2 regions of the Kitasatospora sp. NPDC004614 genome follow, and region 1 is predicted to be linked to the other one. Evidence: riboswitches for the same ligand, from Rfam matches in the RefSeq annotation. Region 1 holds a riboswitch; the other holds the start of a gene.
What was found. Region 1 has a riboswitch for S-adenosylmethionine ahead of ACFYST_RS09850 (aminotransferase class V-fold PLP-dependent enzyme). Riboswitches for the same ligand answer to the same signal wherever they lie in the genome.
Positions count from the first base shown of each region.

Region 2: linked by a shared signal. The riboswitch ahead of thrC (threonine synthase) and the one ahead of ACFYST_RS09850 (aminotransferase class V-fold PLP-dependent enzyme) in region 1 are both predicted to bind S-adenosylmethionine.

Region 1 is NZ_JBIALR010000003.1:86,247-95,449, forward strand. It holds gene ACFYST_RS09835 (hypothetical protein) at 291-557, opposite strand; gene ACFYST_RS09840 (rhomboid family intramembrane serine protease) at 708-1,511, shown strand; gene ACFYST_RS09845 (Lrp/AsnC ligand binding domain-containing protein) at 1,508-1,789, shown strand; gene ACFYST_RS09850 (aminotransferase class V-fold PLP-dependent enzyme) at 1,794-3,155, opposite strand; SAM riboswitch class IV at 3,203-3,320, opposite strand; gene trpD (anthranilate phosphoribosyltransferase) at 3,514-4,584, opposite strand; gene ACFYST_RS09860 (hypothetical protein) at 4,715-5,140, opposite strand; gene ACFYST_RS09865 (heme-copper oxidase subunit III) at 5,466-6,086, shown strand; gene ACFYST_RS09870 (c-type cytochrome) at 6,178-6,999, shown strand; gene ACFYST_RS09875 (Rieske 2Fe-2S domain-containing protein) at 7,008-8,063, shown strand; gene ACFYST_RS09880 (cytochrome bc complex cytochrome b subunit) at 8,060-9,203, shown strand, end outside.
Region 2 is NZ_JBIALR010000014.1:131,186-140,388, reverse strand. It holds gene ACFYST_RS25985 (trehalose-6-phosphate synthase) at 1-559, opposite strand, end outside; gene ACFYST_RS25980 (hypothetical protein) at 631-1,119, opposite strand; gene ACFYST_RS25975 (glucosyl-3-phosphoglycerate synthase) at 1,144-2,118, opposite strand; SAM riboswitch class I at 2,282-2,410, shown strand; gene thrC (threonine synthase) at 2,428-3,708, shown strand; gene ACFYST_RS25965 (MoaD/ThiS family protein) at 3,741-4,019, shown strand; gene ACFYST_RS25960 (cold-shock protein) at 4,608-4,814, shown strand; gene groL (chaperonin GroEL) at 5,137-6,759, shown strand; gene ACFYST_RS25950 (hypothetical protein) at 6,871-7,230, shown strand; gene ACFYST_RS25945 (hypothetical protein) at 7,297-7,926, opposite strand; gene ACFYST_RS25940 (ABC transporter ATP-binding protein) at 8,092-8,808, shown strand; gene ACFYST_RS25935 (ABC transporter permease) at 8,805-9,203, shown strand, end outside.

The sequences.
Region 1 (9,203 bases):
CGGTGACCGAACCGGCCTCGGTGACCGACCCTGCCTCGACCGGGCCGATTTCCTCATGGACCGGAGCGTGCGCGGTCCCGTCCGTGCCCGCGGGCGCGTTCGCTGCCTCCGCCACTGTTCTCGGCTCCGATCCTGATCCGGGCGGGCCCCGGCGGGTGCCGGGGGCGTTGGTGTCCGCCGCTGCTTGCAATTGTCCCGTCTACCGTGCCGCACCGACAGCACCCCGCCGACGAGTCCGCCCCGCGCCCCGGTCCGGGGCGCGGACGGGGACGCGGGGCGGTGGAAGCGTGTCAGCCCTGCGCGGGGCCGCCGTCCTCGGGCTCCTCGGCGCCCGGGCGGGCGACCAGCTCGACCTGGTCCACGGCGTTGCACCAGCGGCAGCGCACCGACTCGATGGTCTCGGAGAGCACCTGGGTCTCCTCCACCTTGGAGTCGCCGGACAGGTCGAAGTGCACGAAGTCGATCACGCGGGAGGACCGGGTGACGTCGAAGCGGGTGAGGTTGCCGCACAGGGTGCAGCGCCAGCGGGTCTCGGCGGTCGGCGCGGCAATGGTCATCAGTGGTCCCTCTCGGCTGGTCCCCGTTTACGGGCCTCCACCCTATTGCCTGTGCCGCGGCGGCCGGATCACCGGTCCACAGCCCGGACGCTCACCCGTCCGGAGCAGCGCCCGGTGTCGCGAGTGCGCCCCCGAGGAATGCTCACCGGCATGGTGCTCTCCGCCCCCGCCCGGGCCGGTTCGCCGACGGCCGGGGGAACCGCCCGCACCCCGGTCGTCGCCCACCTGCTGATCGCGCTGTCCGCGCTGGTCCTGGTGGCCGGCCCGGCCGGTCTGAACCCGGCGTACGGCAGCGGCGACGCCCGGATCTGCGCCGAGCAGCGCTACGAGCACCGCTGGGGCGCGGTGCCCGCCGAGCTGCTGAGCAGCCACCCCCTGACGGCCTCCCAGCTGTCCTCACTCGCCCCGGCGACCCCGGGCTGCACGCTGCCGCCGACCCCCTCCAAGATCCCCGAACTCTCCGTCCTCACTTCACTGTTCGTCCACGCGGGGTGGCTGCACCTGCTGGGCAACCTGCTGTTCCTGTTCGTCTTCGGCCCGGCCGTGGAGGCCCGGCTGGGCCGGGTGCGCTTCCTGGTCGGCTACCTGGCGATCGGCTACCTGGCCACCTACGGCTACGCGGTGGCCGAGGCGCACACCGCGGACGGGATGCGCGCCCTGGTCGGCGCGTCCGGCGCGATCGCGGGGGTGCTGGGCGCGTACCTGCGGCTGTGGCCGAGAGCCCGCGTGACGGTGCTGGTGCCGGTCCTGCTGTTCCTGCCACTGCGTTTCCCGGCCTGGCTGGTGCTCGGCCTGTGGTTCGCGCTGCAGGGCTGGTCCGTCAGTTCGGGCGGCAGCGGGGTGGCCTATCTGGTGCATGTGATCGGCTTCGTGACGGGCTGGCTGTTCGCCTGGGCCGCCCGTCCGGCGGGCGATACCCTTGGCGCACCTTCTCGAACAGGAGTTGCTCAGTGATCACCGCGATCGTCCTCATCAACACCAGCGTCGACCGGATCCCCGAGATCGCCGAGGCGATCGCGGCCATCGAGGGCGTCAGCGAGGTCTACTCCGTCACCGGCACCTACGACCTGGTCGCGATGGTGCGGGTCCGGGGCCACGAGGATCTGGCCGACGTGATCCCCGGCCGTCTCAACAAGGTCCCGGGCGTCTCCAACACCGAGACCCACATCGCCTTCCGCACCTACTCGCAGCACGACCTGGAGGCCGCGTTCTCGCTCGGCCTGGGCGAGTAGCCGCTCAGCGCTGCCGCGTGTCCGCGACGCAGCGCCCGCCCTCGTTGCGGTAGCTCCACCGCGCGCCGTCGGTCACCAGGTCCCGAACGGCCGTCAGGAACCGGTCCAGGTGCTCGACGGGGGTGCCGGCGCCGAAGCTGACCCGGATCGCGTTCAGGCTGCGCTCCCCGGGCAGCGACGGCTCGGGCGCCCCGCACTGGCTGGGCGCGGCGTCCTCCCCGCCCAGCAGCGTCCGCACCAGCGGGTGCGCGCAGAACAGCCCGTCCCGCACGCCGATGCCGTACTCGGCGGACAGCGCGGCCGAGAAGTGCGAGCTGTTCCAGCCGCGCACCACGAAGGACACCACGCCGACCCGGTCGGAGCCCTCACCGAACAGGCTGAGCACCCGCACCTCGGGGATCGCCGCCAGGCCCTCGGTCAGCTTCGCCACCAGCGCCCGCTCCCGGGCCTCCAGCTCCTCGAAGCCCGCCTCGGTGAGCGCCCGGCAGGCCGAGGCGATCGCGTACGCGCCGATCACGTTCGGCGAACCGGCCTCGTGCCGGGCCGGGCCGGTGTGCCACTCCACCGCCACCGAACCGTCCAGCTCCCGGGCCACCGTCCGGCTCGCCCCGCCACCGGCCAGGTACGGCTCCGCCGCGTCCAGCCAGTCCGACCGCCCGGCCAGCACGCCGGCACCGAACGGCGCGTACAGCTTGTGGCCGGAGAACGCGATCCAGTCGACGTCCAGCTCCCGTACCGAGACCCGGTGGTGCGGCGCCAGCTGGGCCGCGTCCAGCACCACCCGGGCGCCGTACCGGTGCGCGACCTCGGTCAGCTCCTTGACCGGCCACAGCTCGCCGGTGACGTTCGACGCCCCGGTCACGCAGAACAGCTTCGGCCCCCCGGCCGCCCCCAGCAGCGCCTCCTCCAGCGCGGCCACCGCCTCGCCGTGCGAACGCGGCGCCCGCAGGTAACGCACCGTCAATCCCTCACGCCGCCACGGCAGCAGCGAAGCGTGGTGCTCGGTCTCGAACGCGAACACCTCGGTCCCGACGGGCACCGCACCGGCCAGCAGGTTCAACGAGTCGGTGGTCGCCCGGGTGAACACCACCTGGTCGCCGTCCCGCAGGTCCAGGAACTCCTCGACGGTCCGGCGGCTCTGCTCGAACAGGTCCGTCGACAGCTGCGACAGGTATCCGGCCCCCCGGTGCACCGACCCGTAGTACGGCGCGTACGCCGCCACGTCCTCCCACACCCGGGCCAGCGCCGGCGCGCTCGCCGCGTAGTCCAGCGCCGCGTACCCGACCTTCTCGCCCGACGCCAACGGCACCTCGACGTCCTGGCCCAGCACGGCCAGCGGCTCACAGATCTCGGCGGTCACAGACATGGATGCACTCCTCCACAGGGTAAGGACCCCGGGGTGCATCAACCGGAAGTCCGCGCTTGCCGCGCAGACGGATCGCCACGCAGCCCGGTCCTCACCCAGGGCACCCCGCCACGGACGGAGGGTTGCCGGACAGCAAGCTGGGGCTTGGCGCTGCCACTCATGACCTGCGCAAGACCATACACGAGCAGCCCACGACCTCAACCCCCGTCCAGAACGTGGACGCCCCACCTCTGACACCCAGTCACATTGGCCCCATCAGGGGCGCGGGGAACTGCGCGACCAGCCCCCCACAAGCGGAAAGATCCGCCCGGGCAGGAGCAACTCCCCTCCCCGGACGGACCGTTGGTTCAAGGCCCCGCTACTGCGTAGCCTCCGCCCACCGCTTCAGCAACTCCCCCGCCGCCCCGGAATCAATCGCCGCAGCCGTCCGCACCATCCCCGCCGCGAGCTGCTCACTCAGCGGCGCGTCCGTCAGCTCCAGCGCCACCAGCGCGGCCGCGCTGTTGAGCAGCACCGCGTCCCGCACCGGCCCGCGCTCCCCGTTCAGCACCCGCCGCGCGACCGCCGCGTTGAACTCCGCGTCGGCGCCTCGCAGCGCCTCGATCCCGACCAGCTCGATCCCGACCTCGCGCGGGTCGAACTGGGTCTCCGTCACCTGCCCGTCCCGGATCACCCAGACGTGCGACGTGGTGGTGATCGTCAGCTCGTCGAGCCCGTCGTCACCCCGGAACACCAGTCCCTGCCCGCCGCGCCGGGCCAGCACGCCGGCGATCAGTCCGGCCAGCCGGGTGTCGAAGCAGCCGACCGCGTGGGCGCCGACCTTGGCGGGGTTGGTGAGCGGGCCGAGGATGTTGAACACCGTGGGGACGGCGAGTTCGGCGCGGGCCTGCGCGGTGTGCCGCATCGAGGGGTGGAACTTGGCGGCGAAGCAGAAGGTCAGCCCGACCTCCTCGGCCACTGCCGCGACCCGCGGGGCCGACAGGTCCAGGTTGATGCCGAGCCGTCCGAGCACGTCCGAGGAGCCGGACGCCGAGGAGGAGGCCCGGTTGCCGTGCTTGACCACCTTCGCGCCGGCCGCCGCGGCGACCACCGCCGACATGGTGGAGATGTTGACGGTCTTGGCGCGGTCGCCGCCGGTGCCGACGATGTCGACGGCCGGCCCGGGGATGTCCAGCGGCACGGCGTGCGCGTACATCGCCTCGACCAGGCCGGAGATCTCCTCGACCGTCTCGCCCTTGCCGCGCAGCGCGATCAGGAAGCCGGCCACCTGCACGGGGCTGGCCTCGCCGCTCATGATCCGGTCCATCGCCCAGGCGGTGTCGGCCTGCGCGAGGTCCTCGCCGCGCATCAGGGCCATCAGGAGGTCGGGCCAGGAGCGAACCACCTGCGCGGGGTCGCTACCGCCGTTCGCAGAGTGCACGTTCACCATGGCCGTCTCCAGCTCTCGTCTTGTCGCAGAGGAATGGAGTCAGCCTATCGAGCGCGCGGGGACGGCCGCCCTTACTTGCCGTCCCCTTCTCTCCAGTTGAGACGCCGGCTGAGACAGCTGCCGGAAAGCGTCAGCGCGCGGCCGGTGCCCGCCGGGCCACCCGAGCCCGCAGCAGCGTGGTCGCGGCGTCGGCCAGCGCCACCGGGTCGACGGGGTGCGAGATCGCCGCGTCGGCCCGGGACCAGGCGGCCAGCCAGGAGTCCTGCGGGCGGCCGATCAGCACCAGCACCGGCGGGCAGCCGTAGATCTCGTCCTTCAGCTGCCGGGTGAGGCCGAGTCCGCCCGCGGGCACCGCCTCGCCGTCCAGCACGCACAGGTCGACGCCGCCCTTCTCCAGGGCCCGGAGCACCGCGGGGGCGGTGGCGCACTCCACGTACTCCAGGGCGGGGACGTCCCCGGCGGGGCGGGGGCCGAGAGCGAGGGTCACCTGCTCACGGGTGTTGCGGTCGTCGCTGTAGACGAGAACGGTGAGCGTCTCGTCGGAGTGCTGCGCCATGTCCCCTGCTTCCTGGTGCTCGTCCTCTTATATGTGTCCACTGTGTTCGCGCGGACCGCGACTGCGCGCGGCCCCCGGCCGAACGGCCCAGTGTGACCCGGACCACGTCCTGGGACGGATGCTACTCCGGCGGGCCCGTCCTGAAGAGACCCCGACGCGATCTCGCTCAAGCCGCCGCGCCACCGGCTCACCCCGGCAGCCCAGTTCGCTCACCCGGCCCGAACAACCATCAGAAAACGGACCGGGGTCGAGGCGGGCATACCGCACGCACCGGACACTCCGAGGGAGACCCCCCGGCGTGAAGACGGAATAAGGGACCGACATAATGTCCGTCGTGGCGACAGCAACAGCAACAGAAACCGGACACGCGCACGGAGCGGTCAACAGGCCGAACCTGGTCAGCGTGGGAACCATTGTCTGGCTGAGCTCGGAGCTGATGTTCTTCGCGGCCCTGTTCGCGATGTACTTCACCCTCCGCTCGGTCAAGGGCGCCGAGTTCTGGCACGAGAAGGCCCATGCCCTCAACGTGCCCTTCTCCTCGGTCAACACCACGATCCTGGTGCTCTCCTCGCTCACCTGCCAGCTCGGCGTGTTCGCCGCCGAGCGCGGTGACGTGAAGAAGCTGCGTTCCTGGTTCGTGGTCACCTTCGTGATGGGCGCCATCTTCATCGGCGGCCAGATCTTCGAGTACACCGAGCTGGTCAAGAAGGACGGCCTTTCGCTGTCCTCCGACCCGTACGGCACGGTGTTCTACCTGACCACCGGCTTCCACGGACTCCACGTGACGGGTGGTCTGATCGCCTTCCTGCTGGTCCTCGGCCGGACCTACGCGGCGCGGCGCTTCACCCACGAGCAGGCCACTGCGGCGATCGTGGTGTCGTACTACTGGCACTTCGTCGACGTTGTGTGGATCGGCCTGTTCGCGACCATCTACCTGATCAAGTAACAGCCGCCCCGCCCCTGACCCGGCGTCGTTCCGACGCATGGGAGTCGGGGGCAGGCTGCTGCCGACCAGATCCTGACACCGGGGTTATTCCGTGAAAAAGCTCTCCGCACGACGGCGCCACCCACTGGCGGCGGTCGTCGTTCTACTTCTCGCCCTGGCGGCCACCGGGGGGCTGTACGCCGCTTTCGCGCCCGCCGAGAAGGCGCAGGCCGACAGCTCCTCGCAGTCGCTCGCCATCGACGAGGGCAAGAAGCTCTTCGCCGTCGGCTGCTCCTCCTGCCACGGCCTGAACGGCCAGGGCACTTCTGACGGTCCGTCGCTGGTCGGCGTCGGCTCTGCTGCTGTCGACTTCCAGGTCGGCACCGGCCGCATGCCGGCCCAGCAGCCGGGCGCGCAGGTCCCGCGCAAGAAGACCGTCTACGCCCAGTCCGAGATCGACCAGCTGGCCGCCTACGTGGCCTCGCTGGGCCCGGGCCCGGTCACTCCGACCACGGAGCAGTACCAGCCGTCCGAGGACAAGGTCACCAACGCCGAGCAGGTCGCCAAGGGTGGCGAGCTGTTCCGCACCAACTGCGCCCAGTGCCACAACTTCGCCGGCAAGGGCGGCGCGCTGAGCGAGGGCAAGTACGCCCCGTCCCTTGAGGGCGTGGACTCCAAGCACATCTACGAGGCCATGCAGACCGGCCCGCAGAACATGCCTTCGTTCCCCGACACCACCATGCCGGAGGAGCAGAAGCGCGAGATCATCGCGTACGTCCAGAACACCAACAACGCGCCGAACCCCGGTGGTCTGGCCCTGGGTAGCCTCGGCCCCTTCACCGAGGGCCTGTTCGCCTGGATCTTCGGTATCGGCGTGCTGATCGCGATCGCGATCTGGGTCGCCGCCCACACCACCAAGGCCAAGAAGTCATGAGCCACGACATGTCAGAGAACCTGCCGGAGGCGCACGACGCCTCCCACGGCGCTGAGGTCGTCTCCCACGACGACCCGTTCGCCGACCCGGGCCTGCCGGCCCACGAGCCGCGTCGGACCGACATCGACGAGCGGGCCGCCAAGCGGGCCGAGCGCCAGGTGTCGCTGATGTTCGTGGTGTCGATGCTGGCGACCATCGGCTTCATCGCGTCCTACGCCGCGATCGACGCCGACAAGCTCGTCTACATCTTCCCGCTGGGTCACGTCAGCGCCCTCAACTTCGCCCTGGGCATGACCCTCGGCGTGGCGCTGTTCTGCATCGGCGCGGGCGCGGTCCACTGGGCCCGCACCCTGATGTCGGACCACGAGCTGCCGGCCGAGCGTCACCCGATCGAGGCCTCCGACGAGGTCCGCAACGACGTCATCGAGCAGTTCAAGACCGGTGCCGCGGAGTCCGGCTTCGGCCGCCGCAAGATGATCCGCAACACCCTGATCGGCTCGATGGCCCTGGTGCCGCTGTCCGGTGTGGTGCTGCTGCGCGACCTCGGCCCGCTGCCGGAGAAGAAGCTCCTCGACACCGGCTGGGTCGAGGCGACCCCGGCCAAGCCGATCCGCCTGGTCAACATGAACACCGACCAGCCGATGAAGCCCGAGGACATCATTCAGGGCTCGCTGACCTTCGCCAAGCCGCACGGCCTGGAGGAGTCGGACGAGGCCTTCCAGCAGCAGATCGCCAAGGACGCCCTGATGCTCGTCCGGATCGCTCCGGAGGACATCAAGGACGCCAAGTCCGCCGGCCTGGGCTTCGAGGGCATCCTCGCCTACTCGAAGATCTGCACCCACGTCGGCTGCCCGATCTCGCTGTACGAGCAGCAGACCCACCACGCGCTCTGCCCCTGCCACCAGTCGACCTTCGACCTGGCGGACGGCGCTCGCGTCATCTTCGGCCCGGCCGGCCACCCGCTGCCCCAGCTGAAGATCACCACCGATGAGCAGGGCTTCCTGATCGCCACCGGCGACTTCGACGAGCCCGTCGGCCCGAGTTACTGGGAGCGCAAGCGATGAGCACCGCGAGCGGCACCACCACTGGTGCCTCCAAGCCGGCCAGCACGCGCGCCAAGCCCGCCAACAAGGCCGAGGCGACCGCGGACTGGGTCGACGGCCGGCTGGGGATCTACTCCCTGGCCAAGGCCAACCTGCGCAAGATCTTCCCGGACCACTGGTCCTTCATGCTCGGTGAGATCTGCCTCTACAGCTTCATCATCATCATCCTCACGGGTGTGTACCTGACGCTGTTCTTCAAGCCGAGCATGGCGGAGACCGTCTACCACGGTTCCTACCTGCCGCTGAACGGCATCCGGATGTCGGAGGCCTACGCCTCCACGGTCGACATCAGCTTCGAGATCCGCGGCGGTCTGCTGATCCGCCAGATCCACCACTGGGCCGCGCTGGTCTTCGTCGCCGCGATGTTCGTGCACATGATGCGCGTCTTCTTCACCGGCGCGTTCCGCAAGCCCCGCGAGATCAACTGGCTGTTCGGCTTCCTGCTGCTGTGCCTGGGCTTCTTCGACGGCTTCTTCGGCTACTCGCTGCCGGACGACCTGCTGTCGGGTACCGGTATCCGCTTCATGGAAGGCGCGATCCTGGCGGTGCCGATCGTCGGCACCTACATCCAGATGTTCCTGTTCGGCGGCGAGTTCCCGGGCACCGACATCATCCCGCGCTTCTTCACCATCCACGTGCTGCTCATCCCGGGCATCATGCTGGGCCTGCTGGTCGCGCACCTGATCCTGGTCTTCTACCACAAGCACACCCAGTGGGCGGGCCCGGGCAAGACCGAGAAGAACGTCGTCGGCATGCCGCTGATGCCGGTCTACATGGCCAAGGCCGGTGGCTTCTTCTTCCTGGTGTTCGGCATCATCGCGGTGATGTCGGCGGTCGCCACCATCAACCCGGTGTGGGCGTACGGCCCGTACCGTCCGGACCAGGTGTCGACCGACGCCCAGCCCGACTGGTACATGGGCTTCGCCGAAGGCCTGATCCGCTTCATGCCGGGCTGGGAGATCTCCGTCTGGGGCGGCCACACCCTGAACCTGGGTGTGTTCATCCCGCTGATGATCTTCCCGCTGGTCCTGGTCGCGATCGCGGTCTACCCGTTCATCGAGTCCTGGATCACCGGCGACAAGCGCGAGCACCACATCCTGG
Region 2 (9,203 bases), on a different contig from region 1:
GGCCGATGCGCAGGTCGGGGCGGAGTTCGCGGAGCAGCGCGGGGGTCAGCGAGAGGTGGTAGTCCTGCACCAGGACGGCGGCGCCGGGGGCGGCCTCGGCGGCGAGGGCCTCGGCGAAGGCGGTGTTGTAGGCCTGGTAGGCGGCCCATTCGGTGCGGAAGCCGGCGTCGAAGGCGGGTTTGGTGGGGATGTCGTACAGCAGGTGGTGGACGAACCACAGGGTGGAGTTGGCGACGCCGTTGTAGGCAAGGGCGAAGGTCTCCGGATCGATGTCCAGCATCCGGACGGCCTGTCCGCCGACGTCGTGGCCGGCCCGGTCGAGGCGCCCGTCGGGGGCCCGCCGGGCGGCGGTGCGGTCGGCGTCGGAGAGGGCGGCGCAGACCCAGACGGCGTTCGGGTCGTCGATCGCGGAGAGCCCGGAGACCAGGCCGCCGCCGCCTCTGCGGAGGCTCAGCGTGCCATCGTCCTCCGTGCGGAAGGACACCGGGCCGCGGTTGGAGGCCACCAGGATCGGGGCGGCTCCGGACTGCGTGGGGCGTTCGGACGCGTGATCGGCCATACAGCCAACCTTGCCGTGCGACCAGCCGACCAAACCACCCGGCGCGGCCCGCGACGGGTGAACAGCGGGCGTCAGCCGCGATGGTCGGTCGGCGGGCCGGAGTCGCGGGCGGGCAGGAAGTCGGGCAGCCACGGCGGGCGGCCGTCCGGGCACTTCCCGGGCAGGTACCACCCGCGCGGCGGGGTGAGGTTGTGCTCCATGTCGACGGCGGCGACGGCGAGTGCGGTGAGCAGGGCGGCGAAGGCCGCGGCGAGCGCCCGGGTGAGCAGGCCGGGGGAGCGGCGGGTGAGGTACAGGGCGAGCAGGACGGCGAGGGGCGGCAGGAACAGGTAGCCGCACTCGTACGAGTTGAGCAGGTTGAACCGGGCGTCGTCGGTCAGGTCGTAGGTGACCGGCCAGGCCATGTTCAGGCAGCCGGACCAGGTGTCCTCGATCAGCCGCAGCACCCGGGACTCGACCGTGAAGCCGAGGACGGGCGCGAGCAGCAGGGCGAGGCAGCCGATGCCGGCGCCGGAACCGGCAGCGGCGGGCGCGGGTTCGGCTTCCGGGGTGGGGTCCATGCCGGGACGGACGTGGGGCGGCGGTCAGCGGTTGCGGTACTCGGGGACGGTGATCATCGGGGGGCGCTCGGCGGCGGGGACGGGGTGGGTGCGGGGGGTGAAGCCGGTGGCGGTGCGCGTGTACTGGGTGAGCAGGGGGCGGACCAGGTCGGGGTCGGCCTTGAGGCGGTGGGCGCGGTCGAGGCGTTCCAGGGCGGTGCGGTAGATGGTGGCGGCCATCCGGCCGAGGGCCTGGCCGTCCTGGTGGCGGTGGTGCCGGACGCCGACGTCGACCTGGGCCAGCGCGTCGAGCCCGACCAGTTCCAACGCGTCGACCAGCAGGCCGAGTTCGACGCCGTAGCCGGTCGGGAAGGGCAGCTGTTCGAGCAGGCTGCGGCGGGCCGCGTACTCGCCGCCGAGCGGCTGGACGAAGCCGGCCAGCTGCGGCCAGTGCAGGTTGAGCAGGGGGCGGGCGACCAGTTCGGTGACCCGGCCGCCGCCGGCCGGGACGACGGCGCCGTCGGCCTCGAACGGGCGGTCGTACATGGCCTTGACCAGGTGCAGGTCGGGGTCGGTGAGCAGGGGGCCGATGATGCCGGAGACGAACGCCGGGTCGAATTCGCGCAGGTCGGCGTCGATGTAGCAGACGATCGCGCCGCTGCTGGCGAGCAGTGAGCGCCACAGCACCTCGCCCTTGCCGGGGGCGGCGGGCAGCCGGGGCAGGATGGCGTCGCGGTGCACCACCCGGGCGCCGGCGGCGGCCGCGGCGGCGGCGGTGCCGTCGACCGAGCCGGAGTCGACCACCAGCAGTTCGTCGACCAGCGGGACGCGTTCCATCAGTTCGGTGCGGATGGTGGTGACGATCTCGCCGACGGTGGGTTCCTCGTCCAGGGCGGGCAGCACCACGCTGACGGTGCCGGCCGGGCCGGCGGCGCGCTTGGCGGCGAGCAGCCGGTCGAGCGGCCGGTCGGTGGCCGTCCAGGACCGGCGGCGCAGCCAGTCGGCCACTTCCGGCAGTATCCCGGGCTCGGGCTGCTCGGCCAAGATCTCGCTCCCTGTCTCGCTCTGTCTCGGTTGTCGGACGGTGGGGTTCGACCGCACCGGCCTTCCGTTACAGTCTTCGTACTGCGCTCGGACCTTCGCACGCCGGGGTCGCTCGCAGCGTACGACCACAACTTCATACAGCTCATCCAGAGGGACTGAGGGAACGGCCCGTTGAAGTCCCGGCAACCCTCCCGCGCGGCCCAGCAGGCCCGGCGGGACAGGTGCCAATTCCGGCCCGGGCGCGACCGCGTCCCGGGGAAGATGAGGAGAAAGGGCCTCGCCATCATGGCTGTTGACACCCCCGCACCTGCCGCCGTCGACCTCGGTCCGGCCACCGCACTGTCCTGTCGCGAGTGCGGCACCCGCTTCCCGCTCGGCCCGAGCTTCGCGTGCCTGGAGTGCTTCGGCCCGCTGGAGATCGCCTACGACTACGCCGGCTACGACGCCGAGGAACTGCGCAAGCGGATCGAGGCCGGCCCGGCGTCGATCTGGCGCTACGCCCCGCTGCTGCCCGTCCCCGCCGACGTCGCGGGCAAGCCGAACCTGAACCCGGGCTGGACCCCGCTGGTGAAGGCCGACAACCTGGGCCGCGAGCTGGGCTTCACCGCGCAGCTGCACATCAAGGACGACTCCGGCAACCCCACCCACTCGTTCAAGGACCGGGTGGTGGCCTGCGCGATCGAGGCCGCCCGCGCCTTCGGGTTCACCACGCTGTCCTGCTCGTCCACCGGCAACCTGGCGGGCGCGGTGGGCGCCGCCGCGGCCCGGGCCGGCTTCAAGTCCTGTGTGTTCATCCCGCACGACCTGGAGCAGGGCAAGGTCGTGATGGCCGGGGTGTACGGCGGCGAGCTGGTCGGCATCGACGGCAACTACGACGACGTGAACCGGTTCTGCTCGGAGCTGATCGGCGACCCGGCCGGCGAGGGCTGGGGCTTCGTCAACGTCAACCTGCGCCCGTACTACGGCGAGGGCTCCAAGACCCTGGCGTACGAGATCTGCGAGCAGCTCGGCTGGCGGCTGCCCGAGCAGATCGTCATCCCGATCGCCTCCGGCTCCCAGCTCACCAAGATCGACAAGGGGCTTCAGGAGCTGATCAAGCTCGGCCTGGTCGAGGACCGCCCCTACAAGATCTTCGGCGCCCAGGCCGAGGGCTGCTCCCCGGTCTCCGCCGCCTTCAAGGCCGGCCGCGACGTGATCAAGCCGGTCAAGCCGGACACCATCGCCAAGTCGCTGGCGATCGGCAACCCCGCCGACGGCCCGTACGTGCTCGACATCGCCCGCCGCACCGGCGGCGCGGTCGAGGACGTCACCGACGCGCAGGTGGTCGAGGCGATCAAGCTGCTGGCCCGCACCGAGGGCATCTTCGCCGAGACCGCGGGCGGCGTCACCGTCGGCGTGCTGAAGAAGCTGGTCGAGACCGGGCAGCTCGACCCGAGCAAGGAGACCGTCGCGATCAACACCGGCGACGGCCTGAAGACCCTCGACGCGGTCGCCGACTCCGGCATGACCGCAGTGATCCGCCCGACGCTGGAGTCCTTCCGCGCCGCCGGTCTCGTCTCCGCCTGATCCCCCCACGACTTTCTTCTAGGAGCACCCCCATGAGCGCCACCGTCCGCATCCCCACCATCCTCCGCACCTACACCGGCGGCGCCGCCGAGGTGACCGCCGAGGGCGCCACCCTGGCAGCCGTCATCGCCGACCTGGAGGCGAACCACACCGGCATCGCCGCCCGCCTGCTGGACGACACCGGTAAGCTGCGCCGCTTCGTGAACGTGTACGTCAACGACGACGACGTGCGCTTCGCCGAGGGCCTGGAGACCGAGATCAAGGACGGCGCCTCGGTGTCGATCATTCCGGCGGTGGCCGGCGGCTGCTGAGGCAGCTCCGGGCGGCCGGTGGGGCCGCCCCGCGTATTCGTTCCGCCGCCGTCGGGCGCGGGCTCGGAATTCGATTTCCGAGCCGCCCGGCGGCGGCTTCGCACATCGGCCGGGCGCGCGGGCAGCCGTGATTCCGACCTGGCGGGTCGCTGGAATTCCCGCGTTCGCGGGGGAGTAGAGTGCCGGTGGAGCCGTTCCCCGCCACGGCCCGTTCCAATCCTCGATTTTTCCCGCACCGCACCTCGCGCCGGCCCCGTCCCGTCCCGCGCTCTGAGACATGCGCCGGACCGTTCACCGCCCGACCTGTCAGGCCGCCGTCAGAATTCTTTCGACGATTTGCGGCGACACGTCCGTTATGTCCGGTGGCAATTGTCGGGCCATATACCTTTCGACCCGTCATATCCGGTGTGGGGTACGGACTTTCCGTGAAATTAGGGCCTGTTGCAGAGGGCGCATATCCGGATACATTCAGCCGCGACACGAGGCTGCGCCGTGCGGGGGGGAGTCCCCACAGGCCGGCCTTCCAGACCTCCGGGTCCGCGTCCCGCGGATCTCTGAAGGGCCAGCACAGCACAAGGGGAGTTCGGAATGGCTCAGGGCACCGTCAAGTGGTTCAACGCCGAGAAGGGCTACGGCTTCATCGCGGTCGACGGTGGAGCGGACGTGTTCGTCCACTACAGCGCGATCCAGATGGACGGCTACCGCACCCTGGAAGAGGGCCAGCGGGTCGAGTTCGAGATCTCGCAGGGGCAGAAGGGTCCGCAGGCCGACATGGTCCGCGCCGCGGGCGCCTGACGGCCCGGTAGACCGCACACACCACAGCTATGACCCGGCAGGTCCGGCCCCGGCGCGACGCGTCCGGGTCCGGGCCTGTCGGCGTTCCCGGGCCTGCCTGCGGGTTTCCCGGGAGGGGCGTCGGAGCGCGGCGAATGGGCTTGCACTCGACACCCCCGAGTGCTAATCATTGGCGTTAGCACTCACAGCGTGAGAGTGACAACGGACCGGGCCGGTGAGGCCCCGGAAGCGGTAGGGGACGAGACCCCCGCTCTCCTGGGCCGTCCGTCGCGGGCACCCCCTTGGTCCGAGCAGTCGACCGTGTCCCGGAGGACCACTTCTAATGGCCAAGATCATCGCCTTTGACGAGGAAGCCCGCCGCGGCCTTGAGCGTGGCATGAACCAGCTTGCCGACGCCGTGAAGGTCACGCTCGGCCCCAAGGGTCGCAACGTCGTTCTGGAGAAGAAGTGGGGCGCCCCCACCATCACCAACGACGGTGTCTCCATCGCCAAGGAGATCGAGCTCGAGGACCCGTACGAGAAGATCGGCGCCGAGCTCGTCAAGGAGGTCGCCAAGAAGACCGACGACGTCGCGGGTGACGGCACCACCACCGCCACCGTGCTGGCCCAGGCGCTCGTCCGCGAGGGTCTGCGCAACGTCGCCGCCGGCGCCAACCCGATGGCCCTGAAGCGCGGTATCGAGAAGGCCGTCGCCGCCGTCTCCGACCAGCTGCTGGCCCAGGCCAAGGACGTGGAGACCAAGGAGCAGATCGCTTCCACCGCCTCCATCTCGGCCGCCGACACCCAGATCGGCGAGCTCATCGCCGAGGCCATGGACAAGGTCGGCAAGGAAGGCGTCATCACCGTCGAGGAGAGCAACACCTTCGGCCTGGAGCTCGAGCTCACCGAGGGCATGCGCTTCGACAAGGGCTACATCTCCGCCTACTTCGCCACCGACCTGGAGCGCATGGAGACGAGCTTCGAGGACCCGTACATCCTCATCGCCAACTCCAAGATCTCCTCGGTCAAGGACCTGCTCCCGCTGCTGGAGAAGGTCATGCAGAGCGGCAAGCCGCTCGTCATCATCGCCGAGGACGTCGAGGGCGAGGCCCTGTCGACCCTGGTCGTGAACAAGATCCGCGGCACCTTCAAGTCCGTCGCCGTCAAGGCCCCGGGCTTCGGCGACCGCCGCAAGGCCATGCTGGGCGACATCGCCATCCTGACCGGCGGCACCGTGATCTCCGAGGAGGTCGGCCTCAAGCTCGAGAACGCCGGCGTCGACCTGCTGGGCACCGCCCGCAAGGTCGTCATCACCAAGGACGAGACCACCATCGTCGACGGTGGCGGCGACAGCGACCAGGTTGCCGGTCGCGTCAACCAGATCCGCGCCGAGATCGAGAACTCCGACTCGGACTACGACCGCGAGAAGCTCCAGGAGCGCCTCGCCAAGCTGGCCGGCGGCGTGGCCGTCATCAAGGCCGGCGCGGCCACCGAGGTCGAGCTCAAGGAGCGCAAGCACCGCATCGAGGACGCGGTGCGCAACGCCAAGGCCGCCGTCGAGGAGGGCATCGTCGCCGGTGGTGGCGTCGCCCTGCTGCAGGCCGGTGTCGCGTTCGAGAAGCTGGAGCTGGACGGCGACGAGGCCACCGGTGCCAACATCGTCCGCGTGGCGCTCGAGGCCCCGATCAAGCAGATCGCCACCAACGCCGGCCTCGAGGGCGGCGTCGTGGTCGAGAAGGTTCGCAACCTGCCCGCCGGCCACGGCCTGAACGCCGCGACCAACGAGTACGTCGACCTGATCGCCTCCGGCATCATCGACCCCGCCAAGGTCACCCGCTCCGCCCTGCAGAACGCCGCCTCCATCGCGGCGCTGTTCCTCACCACCGAGGCCGTCATCGCCGACAAGCCGGAGAAGGCCTCCGCGGCCGCCGGCGGCGGCATGCCGGGCGGTGACATGGACTTCTGATCCGACCTCACCGGTTGGATCGGTCAGTCTCACGCCGTGAGGGCGGTCTCCTTCGGGAGGCCGCCCTTGCGGCGTTTCCGGGTCGTGGCGGCGGTTTGGGACAATGGGCGGATGTCCAGCAACGAGAAGATCGAAGCCGCCCTGCACAGCGCCCGCGCGCTGATCCTCGCCGACCTCACCGCGCGGGACGTCGCCGACGCCGCGATCGTCTCGCTGGTCGAGGACGCCGTCACCCACCGCCGCTGGTGGCTCGAACAGTGGCCGGACGGCTGCGAGTTCGTGCTCGGGCTGATCGCGCAGGACGTGCAGGACGCGCTGCTGGAGTCGTACGGGCGGTGGCCGTTGTGCGCGGCTTGTGCGGCGGAGGACGACCCGCACGCGCTGGGCGTGGAGCCGGAGTTGGGGGCGGATCCGCACTGGGTGTGCGGCAAGAAGGGTCTGATCGTCGCGGCGGTGGGGGAGCTCGACTGACAGCAGGCGCTTCGCATCCGCTCGCGCCCCTGGTCTCGCACTCGCACAGTTCTCACGCCCGCCCTCTTACCCGGCCAGCTCCGTGAGTTCGTGCTGCATGTTCGCCCGCGCCTGCGCGTCGTAGCGGGCGTGGGCCTCGGGGGTGCGGTAGAGGGCGGGGAGGGCGAGGAGGTGGTGGAGGATCGCGGTGCGGCCCTCGCGGAAGGCGTTCGGGGGGACGAAGGAGTATTCGTCGCGGATGGCGGCGGTGTAGGCCGCGTAGCGGTCGGGGGGTGAGCCGAGGACGGCGAGGTCGGCGTCGCAGAGGACTTCGCCGTTGTGGTCGCCGGGCGCGGGGTGGTGGGTGACGGTGAGTCGGACCAGGCGGTCGACCTCGTGGACCAGGGGTTCGGGCAGGCCCGCCTCGCGCAGGGCGCGGCAGGCGAGGGCGGCGCTGCGTTCTTCGTTCTCGGAGCGGTCGGGCCGGTAGACGGCGTCGTGGAACCAGGCGGCCAGCCGGACGGCGTCCGGGTTCTCGGCGTGGCCGGCGAGTTCGTCGATCCGGTCCAGGACGGCCCGCAGGTGGTCGGTGGTGTGGTAGCGGCGCTGCGGTTCGGCCCAGCGGGCGAGCAGGTCGCGGGCGTAGGGCTCCGGGTCGACGGTGGCGCCGCAGCGCGTGAGCAAGGCGTGCCAGCGCTCGGACAGCGATGCGGTCATGACGGTCATTCTGCTCCCTGCCGGTGGTGCGGCGGCATGGTTCGGCCCGCGATGTGATCCAGACTATATGTAGTTCACCGACTTATGACGCAGACTTGAGTAGTCGTCGCTCGAAGGCTATACATACTCGGTATGCAAGACGTTCCGCTGTTCCGAGGGGGAGCCATGACCGGATCGAGCGCGCAGGCCGTGCTGCGCCTGGAGGGAGTCGGCCGGGTGCACGGCCGGGGCGAGGCCCAGGTGCACGCCCTGCACCCGATCGACCTGGAAGTGCGGGCCGGGGAGTTCCTGGCCGTGATGGGGCCGTCCGGCTCCGGGAAGTCCACGCTGCTCGCTCTGGCCGGCGGCCTGGACCGCCCGTCGGTCGGCCGGGTGCTGGTCGAGGGCACCCCGCTGGAGGGGCTGAGCCGGGCCAAGCTGGCCGATGTGCGTCGCCGCTCGGTCGGCTACGTGTTCCAGTCGTACAACCTGATTCCGTCGCTGACGGCGGCCGAGAACATCTCGCTGCCAAGGGAGTTGGACGGCGTCTCCGCCCGGACCGCCCGCGCGGAGGCACTGGTCGCGCTGGAGGAGCTGGGGATCGCCCAACTCGCCGACCGGTTCCCGGAGGACATGTCCGGCGGCCAGCAGCAGCGGGTCGCGATCGGCCGGGCGCTGGCGGGTGAGCGCCGGCTGGTGCTCGCCGACGAGCCGACCGGCGCGCTCGACTCGGCCACCGGCGAGGCCGTGCTGCAGGTGCTGCGTTCGCGCTGCGACGCCGGCGCCGCCGCCATGATGGTCACCCACGACCCCACGCATGCGGCCTGGGCGGACCGGGTGGTGTTCCTCCGGGACGGCCGGTACCTCCGCGAGGCGGCGCAGCGCACCGAGGCCGGCCGATGAGCGCCTGGCGGGCGGTGCTGCGGATGGCGCGCCGCGACGCCCTGCGGGCCAAGGGCCGCAGCGCCCTGGTGGTCGCGATGATCGCGCTGCCGGTGCTCGGCGCGACCGGCGTGGACGTGGTGCACCGCAGCGGGCAGCTCAGCGCCGCCGAGCGCTCCGACCGGCTGATGGGCCGTTCCGACGCGCTGATCGGCGCCTACGACCCGGGCCGGAGCATCGAGCAGGCGGTGTTCCCGGCCGACGGCGTCCGCACCCTGCCGGTGCGCCCGGACAACCAGACGCCCGAGCAGAAGCGCGCCGTCGGCACCGAACCGACCGTGCTGCTCGGCGAGTTGCTCCCGAAGGGCAGCACCCTGATCCCGGCCCGCACCGGCCCGGTGGCGTCCGTGCAGACC